One region of the Paraburkholderia sp. GAS448 genome, then DNA from elsewhere that is predicted to be linked to it. Evidence: predicted binding sites of a transcription regulator. Region 1 holds the regulator's gene; the other holds the start of a gene.
What was found. Region 1 encodes FNR, which switches genes on or off when oxygen is low (the NO sensors DNR and NnrR bind a similar motif). Its sites were predicted from a motif close to TTGATNNNNATCAA; they were not measured.
Positions count from the first base shown of each region.

Region 2: a site for FNR is predicted at 2,138-2,151, ahead of P3T23_RS10235 (hemerythrin domain-containing protein). Genes of this name have one in related genera too.

Region 1 is NZ_JBNDKT010000008.1:40,557-44,720, reverse strand. It holds gene P3T23_RS16850 (c-type cytochrome) at 23-349, opposite strand; gene P3T23_RS16845 (DUF1488 domain-containing protein) at 542-817, shown strand; gene P3T23_RS16840 (zinc-dependent alcohol dehydrogenase family protein) at 922-1,908, shown strand; gene fnr (fumarate/nitrate reduction transcriptional regulator Fnr) at 2,024-2,812, opposite strand; gene P3T23_RS16830 (hypothetical protein) at 2,805-3,140, opposite strand; gene P3T23_RS16825 (response regulator) at 3,163-3,810, opposite strand; gene P3T23_RS16820 (PAS domain S-box protein) at 3,807-4,164, opposite strand, start outside.
Region 2 is NZ_JBNDKT010000004.1:287,732-291,895, reverse strand. It holds gene P3T23_RS10250 (DUF4148 domain-containing protein) at 112-432, opposite strand; gene P3T23_RS10245 (LysR substrate-binding domain-containing protein) at 733-1,239, opposite strand; gene P3T23_RS10240 (c-type cytochrome) at 1,454-2,074, shown strand; gene P3T23_RS10235 (hemerythrin domain-containing protein) at 2,292-2,873, shown strand; partial or broken gene P3T23_RS10230 (hypothetical protein) at 2,902-3,092, opposite strand; gene P3T23_RS10225 (universal stress protein) at 3,538-4,008, shown strand; gene P3T23_RS10220 (hypothetical protein) at 4,106-4,164, shown strand, end outside.

The DNA of each region.
Region 1 (4,164 bases):
CAGGCAGGCTGCGGCCGCGATGTCACTGACTCAGCACCCACACGATCAGCGTATGGGCGTCTTCAGGCGTAATCGGGCCGCCGCGGTCGGCGGGAAGCGGCATCGCCGTGTCGCCCCAATGCGCCTTGCCGCCGAGCCTCAGCTTGTTTTCGAGCATGAGGCGCGCATTGGGCACCTTGCGATAACGCTCGGCGATCTGCTGGAACGACGGGGCGAGGAACGGGGCGTCGGTCGTGTGGCAGAACATGCAGTGATCAACGCGATCGACATGCGTGCACCAACCACCAGCGCGCGTCGCTTGCGGGCCGAAACTGGCCCGCCGCGCGCCCCATGACGGGCACACGATCATCGGGCGCCGAGGAGCGATTGATCTGGCTCAAGCCTGCCCCGGCACCATGTCTTGCAGTGCAGCACCGGCGGGCTATGCTGTATGAAGGCGCACGTCGCGCGTGGCGACGGCGGCCTCGCCATGCAGCATGGCCGGTGTCCGGGCCGAACCGCTGGCGCGTCACAGGGCCACGCATAGTGCGAGGCGAGGGTCATGCATATTCATTTTCCGCCGGAAATGCCAGAGTATTGCGCGAGGGATCTCGTGGTTGCCTTTACGGCTGTGGTAGACGGCAAGCGGGTTCAATGCGCCGTGACGGCAGAGGCGCTTGAAGATCATTTCGGCGCGGCGTCGCTGCGCGAAGACGATCTGCTCAGCGCGTTCGAAGCACACCGGTCCGCAATCGAACATTCGGCTGAGCGGATGTTGAAGGAAGTCGAAGGCAAGCCGGTGCTTCTGCATAGCGGGTTTTTCAGGTTCTGCCAGTGAATTTCCCCGGGCGGTCGCCGCGGCCGCTGGCGCAGCGCGCCTTTCTGGGGTGCGGACAAACCGCTGAGGCAGGCCATTCAGGCAGGCCGTTCAGGAGGCGAACCATGCGGGCGATGGTATTCGACGGCAACTCGGCGCTGCTACGCGAGATGGACGTATCCGACCCGATGCCGTCTGCGGGGCAGCTGCTGATCGATATCCACGCCTGCGGGATTTGCCGCACGGATCTGCATGTGGTCGACGGCGAACTGACCGATCCGAAGCGACCGGTGATTCCCGGTCACGAGATCGTCGGCACGGTCGCCGGGCTCGGCGCGGGTGTCGACGGTTTCGCCGTGGGCGATCGTGTCGGCGTGCCGTGGGTGGGGCGCACCTGCGGACACTGCCGTTATTGCCATTCACACCACGAAAATCTCTGCGACGACCCGGGTTTCACGGGCTACACGATCGATGGCGGCTACGCAGAACGTACAGTGGCGGACAGCCGTTACTGCTTTCACCTGCCGCCTCAGTACTCCGATGTGGAAGCCGCGCCGCTGCTGTGCGCGGGCCTGATCGGCTACAGGACCTTGAAGATGGCGGGTGACGCGAGGCGCATCGGCATTTACGGCTTTGGGGCGGCCGCGCATATCGTCGCACAGGTTGCGCGTCACGAGGGGCGCACGGTCTATGCTTTCACCCGCGCGGGAGACACCGCCGCGCAGCAACTCGCGCTGAGCCTCGGGGCGAGCTGGGCCGGCAGCAGCGGCGACGAGCCGCCGGAGGAACTCGACGCCGCGCTGCTCTTCGCCCCGGTGGGCGCGCTGGTGCCGGTTGCGCTCAAGGCGGTGGCGAAGGGCGGCATCGTCGTGTGCGGCGGAATTCACATGAGCGACATTCCGTCGTTTCCATACGCGTTCTTGTGGGGCGAGCGGCGCGTCGTGTCGGTGGCGAACCTGACGCGTGAAGACGGCGCGGCTTTCATGAAGCTGGCGGGCGAGAAGCGCCTTGTCATTACGACAACGCCCTATCCGCTTGGCGACGCCAACCGGGCACTCTCAGACCTGCGTGAGGGACGGCTGGCCGGCGCGGCAGTCCTGTCGATGAGGTGACGCAGAAGCGGACGGACGCTTCGCCGCCCGGATGGCGCGTCTGCCGGTTTCGCGTCGACGTGCCGCTGGATATCGCCGTGTATCGCAGGAGGTCACTCGACGCGTACAAACAGGCTCAAACCCGCTCGAGTCCTTCCGGATCGAGGATGCGAATCTGTTTGCCGCGCGCATCGACCAGTCCTTCCCGCTGGAATTTCGAGAACATGCGGCTGACGGTTTCGAGTTTCATGCCGAGATAGCTGCCGATTTCCTCGCGCGTCATCCGCAGGTTGAACTCCGCCGACGAGTAGCCGCGAGCCTTGAGCCGGGCCGACAGATTGAGCAGGAAAGCTGCGACGCGCTGCTCGGCCGACATCGTGCCGAGCAGCATCATCAGGACGGATTCGCGGACGATCTCGCTGCTCATCATCCGGTGCACGTGCTGCTGAATGCCCTTGACCTCCCGGCACAACGATTCGAGCAGGTGAAACGGGATGATGCAGACGTTGCTGTCTTCGATGGCGATCGCATCGAAGCTGTGATGGCCCGTGCTCACGCCATCCAGACCGAGCGCATCGCCCGCGAGATGAAATCCCGTCACCTGCTCGCGTCCGTCGCGATGCATGACGACGGTCTTGAACGACCCTGCGTGCACCGCGTAGATGCTCTGGAAAGCATCGCCCGCGCGATAGAGCGCCTCTGCCTGCCTGACCATGCGCGTCGAGCAGATGATCGCGTCGAGTCGTTGCAGTTCGAGCAGTGAGAGGCCTTGCGGCATGCAGACCGCGCGCATCGCGCAGGTCGAGCAGCGCGCGGCCGGCCGCAGGGCGCTGTTTGCGGCGCTGGCTACCCAGGGTGCGGGCGATACCGGCGCTGCGGGCAGGGCAACCGGCGCGGCGACGGGGTAGTCGGCTACGTCAGACATGATGTGCTCCTCGTTCCTGGGTGGTGCGAGCGAAATGCTCGCGCGCAATGTGCTCGATCGTGTCGCGGGTCAGCTCGAACTCGCTGGATCTGTCGAAGAAGTCGTGCGCTCCGAAGGCCATGCAGGCGGTGCGAAACGACGCGTTCGCGTTATCGGGAATATCGCAGGTCATGCGCTGCAGTATGGGAGGCACCGACCCGAAAACAAATCGTCCGTGTATGAAGTTGGCGTAGGCGGCGCGGAAGGTGTGTAGGGAAATGCCTACAAAAGAGGACCGATCAATGCCGCTTTGGAAGCGTCCCGGTTGCTCGGGCAGCGCGGCAGCCAAACCACGCCGGTACCCACGGCAATCAGATCTCGTCGTCCTCGCCGAAAAGCTTGTGGCGCACCGCATAGCGCACGAGCGCGGCTTCGTGCGGCATCTGCATCTTTTCAAGGATGCGGGTCTTGTAGGTGCTGACTGTCTTCGCGCTGACACACAGCTCCAGGGCGATTTCGGAGATCGTCTGGCCGGCCGCAATGCGTCGGAACACATCGAACTCCCGGTCCGACAGACGCTGATGCGGCAGCGTATCGACCGGTTCGTTGAGACTCTGCGCAAACTGCTCCGCCATCGCAAGGCTCACGTAGACGCCGCCGCTTGCGACCTTCGTGACCGCCGAGACCAGTTCGGCGCTGGCGCTTTCCTTCGTCAGATAGCCTGACGCGCCAGCCTTGAAGGCACGCACCGCATATTGCTGTTCCGCATGCATGGTCAGCACGAGGATGCGCAAGGCAGGCTTTTCGTCCTTGATCTGCCTGATGAGTTCGACGCCGTTGCGGCCGGGCATCGACAGGTCGAGCACCAGCACGTGGGCTTGCGTGCCGCGGATCAGCGCGATCGTGCTCGCGCCGTCGTTTGCCTCGCCGACCACCTCGAAGCCGCTTGCGTTCTGCAGGATATGCCGCAGGCCATCACGCACCAGCGTGTGGTCGTCGGCGATCAGCACCTTCGTCATGGCGGGTCCTCTTCGAGTTTTATCGCCTGTAGCGGGAACGTGACCGTGATCGCGAAGCCTTTCCCGTTCGCTGTGTCGATTTCGACGGACCCGCCCAGCATATGCACCCGCTCGCGGATGCCCAGCAGGCCAAAGGACTTCTCCGCCCGCGTATCGCGCTCGCCCGCGCCGTGTCCGTTGTCGACGATCCGCAGCACACAGGACGCGTCCTCGATGCGCATTGTCAGCATGACGAGTGTAGCGTCGGCATGCTTCGCGACGTTGGTCAGCGCTTCCTGCACGATGCGGAACAACGCCGTCGCGCCGTCGCGCGTGAAGCGGGTCTCGCCGGTTTCGATGCGGCGTTCGACGTCG
Region 2 (4,164 bases), on a different contig from region 1:
TGTTTCCTACGTGCAAGCTTCACCGCTGGCATGCGTCGATGCTTTTGCTCAACACGACAATGCGTCGCCAGCGGTTTGACGGTGCTTCTTTGCTGCTGCATGCGCCCGCGATCACTGACCGCCCATATAGATTTGCTTCAACACTTCGTCAGAGGCAGGCGGAACGCCGCTACGCGACCCCGACGCCGATGAACCCGGCATCACGCCGCCATATCCTGTCGCTCCGTTTTCGATCGACACGCGCGCTTCGGCTGCCTGAACGTTCGCGGGATAGTTGGGGTCTTCGACGCCGGGGTGATACCCGGCCTGTTCGAGTTGCTGCAGTTCGGCCTGCACCTGCGCGCGCGTCGGCGTTGCATCCGATTGTGCGAACGCGGCGAGCGGGACGGCAAAAGCCGATACGGTTGCGACTGCGATAATCAACGATTTCACAAGAACCTCCTTCTAGATGTCGCGCTGCACGCGCCTTGGCCACTCGCGCCTGCCATCGACCCTCCCTGGAGTCCAGGCAAGCAATCATTCCCGATATATTCGGGTGTGGCACTCATCGCGCGATGGCGTGCTGACATCCGATCATCAAGACCGCCGGCGGGATCGTCTCCGTCGATGGAAATAAGATCGACGTGCCGGCTAAATGAAGACGGTCGAAGGTTCTGTATTTTTCGCACTTCCTTCAAGCGGTCTTCTTCATCGAGCGATTTCCGTTAAGCGTTTGACGTCAAGCGATAGCCGCTACGTCTTCGCGCCGCGCCCGCTCTTCGCGGTCGATTCATTGCTCGCAAACAGTGCGGCGAGCCAGTCGATGAACACGCGAACCTTCGTGCTCAGGTGCCGGTTTGGCTGATACGCGACGAAAACGGGAACGGGATCCGATACCCAGTCGTTCAGGACGGCTTCGAGCGCGCCGCTTCGAAGGTGTGTAGTGGCGGAAAACGTCAACGCGTGTACGACACCGAGACCGGCCAGGCTCATGGTCAGACACGCCATGATCTCGTTCGAGGTGAGTCCGCGCCGATTCTGCACTTCCACGCGTTCACGATCTTTCGTTACCACAATCGGAAAGGGCCGGTTGGTTCGCGAAGCGATGGTTCGGATGACGACATGGCCATGCTCGAGGTCAGACGGATGCGAAGGCCGCCCGTGTTTGTCCCAGTACGCCGGCGTCGCGCACAGAATCTGCTTGACGGCGCCGATCTGTCGCGCCGCAAGCGATTGATCGAAGATCTCCCCCGCGCGCAGGACGCAGTCGACGCTTTAGCGCATGACTGGTGCCGTCGACCCACCCCTCGTTGCCCTCCAGTTTGATGGGGAACAGTACCCGCGCCGTTTCGTATGTGTGAAACCGCACGTCAGCCTTCAAGTTTCCCTGCGCGCGGAGCCTGGATAGCTCATATGCTGACCAGATGGCCCGGCCACTGATATTTTCAATCCGCTCAGCCTCACGAGAACGTCCATGAAAAAGATATTTGCTCCCCGGATGTCCGCGGTCGCGCTACTTGCCGCCGCTGGCATCGCCTTGATACCAGCCCTCACACACGCCGAGGATGGCGCCCGCATTGCCGGGCAGATTTGCTCTGGCTGCCACGGCGTACACGGGCGCAGCGAATCGCCGATGTTTCCGAAGCTCAACGCCCAGACACCTGAATACATCGAAGCCCAGCTCAAGGGATTCCGCGAACACGCGCGTGGCGAAACCGCCGCCCGCGATTATATGTGGGGCCTAGCCGCACTGCTGGACGAGGCAGCCGTCAAATCACTGGCCGATTATTACTCGCATCAGACCGCAACCCGGGGCGCGGCGGGTGACCCCACCTTGATGGCCACGGGGCGGGAAATCTTCGAACACGGCGTGCCGGACAAGGGCGTGCCGGCCTGCGCTTCATGCCACGGCGCGCAGGCCCAGGGGGCCGGTACGATTCCGCGCCTCGCAGGGCAACATCAGTGGTATCTGCTGCATCAGATCGAGGTTTTCCAGAACGGTACCCGCGGCAACGCACCCGTAATGACCGCCGTTGCTCATACGTTGAATTCCGAGCAGGCCAAGGCCGTTACCGCCTATCTTCAATCCAGATAGGCGGTTGCCAATTCCTGCGGTCGACGGGCGCTGACCCCATGCGCCACCATGTCCGCGCAACCGTTGATCTCCATCAAGGCAGTGGCGTTAGTGCGCTTTGATGTCGAGCGGAGGATGACTAGCATTAAGGTATCGGCACAGCTTCCTGCTCATGTTTCTGGTGTGAAGCAGCAAATCGATTCGCCGATGCTTTTCATGTACTGCTGCGGAGTTTGATATGCAGTCTCTGGGACCGCGTAGTGCCATAACCGTCATCCTTCATGAACACGAGCAGATGTCGACTGTGGTAGAGGGCATGCGGCGCTTTGTGCGTCTCCTGGCGGCAGGTGCACCCGTACCGGGCCTCATGGTGCTTCGGGCGATGCTCTATTACATCCGCGAGTACCCTCAGCAGGTGCATCATCCTAAAGAGGATCGTTACCTGTTTACGCCGCTGCGGGACCGGACGGATGAATTTGACTACGTCCTTACGGAACTGGAGTCCCAGCACGCTCGAGGTGACATGAAGTTGAGAAATATCGAGCACGCGCTGACCCGGTATGAATTGAAGGGCGCCCCGGCACTTCGGGAGCTGCGAGCCGTGGTGGATGACTATGCAGAGTTCTATGCAGACCACCGGTGTATGGAAGAGACGTTAATTTTGCCAGCCGCCAGACGTCTTCTGACAAACGAAGACTGGGCGGAAGTCGACGCCGCCTTTGGAGCAAATCGTGATCCGTTCGACGGCGTAAAACTTGAAGACGATCTCGGCAAATTATTCTCTATGATCGTCGAAACGATTCCGGAGACGGAAAGTTAGCAGTTCGGTTGGGCTTCTCGATCAGTACGAAGGCGACTTTAAGGATCTGATCAGGACTGTCGCTATACGGTGCGCCGGTATCCACGTCGCAAGGTGTCAGCTCCCAGCGGTTCCCCACTGGAGATCGAGCCGCCGACGCGTAAAATGCGCCCACGGTGAGCACACAAAGCAGAGCCTGTACACGTCGCGCACGCCATCGAGATTGACCGCCAGTGTCATGGCACCCCCTTCGCTTCGAGCGCCGGTTTCGGCAGCCTTCGACAAGCTGGGCACGCTAACCGGGGTCGTCCGCGAACACGCTGTGCTCGGCCACAGCCCGGGCATCATGGAGGCAGCCAATCGCGGCGCGTACGATGAGTCTCGCCTTTTCAGTGACGATGTTGCTTGACGCAGATCAACGGAGAAAAAATTTGTTTCGGCTTGCAAATCGTATGATCTAAACCCCGTGGAGCGACATAAGTTTGATAGACATCAAGTGTTGGCTCCATCGGGGACGCACAATAGCGATGCCTCGTCGTGAGCGGAGTGCGTCGAATATCCGCCGCTCCTTTCATAAGTCCTTACGCCCGAACAGGGATGCGGCGAGCCTTGGATCCGGATCCCTCCTGGCTTGCGAGCATTGGTTGAGATCCGCAGAGCACGCTTTTTGCGGAGAGTGACCACCATGTACAGCAAGATTCTGCTTGCCATAGACGGAAGCGATCCATCACGACGCGCGCTAGACGAGGCATGCCGGGTCGCTGTGCTCTCAGGGGCGCGCGTACACGCCGTGTATGTGGTCGACAAATGGGGGCTTTCTCCATATGCAGGCTATTACGATCCGGAAGCCCTCGGCCGCGTGCTGCACGCAGACGGTCATGGGGTTCTGCATTCGGCGCGCGAGGTGCTTGCCAAACAGGGCGTCGAATGCGATACGGAAATCGACGAAACGCACGATCGATCCGATGACGTTGCACATTGCCTGCAGCGTTGCGCGCAACGTCAGGGCGCGGAGCTTGTCGTCATGGGAACACACGGAAAGCGCGGATTACGTAAAGCCATTTTGGGTAGCGTCGCCGAGCGCCTCCTGCACATGGCGACGTGCCCCGTCCTGCTCGTACGCAGCGATGCATCTTCCGAAACGGGGAGGGTTTAGCACACATCAGCTGTCTGAGCGTGGCGGGTTCGGCCTGTGAGCGAACCTGCCCCGTCGCTCCGGTGTCTGCGTCACGTAACGCCGGTTGATCTCGATCATGACGGCGCCAACTGGCAGCGATAACGCGGCGAAGCTTATCGACGACGAAGTGCGCAG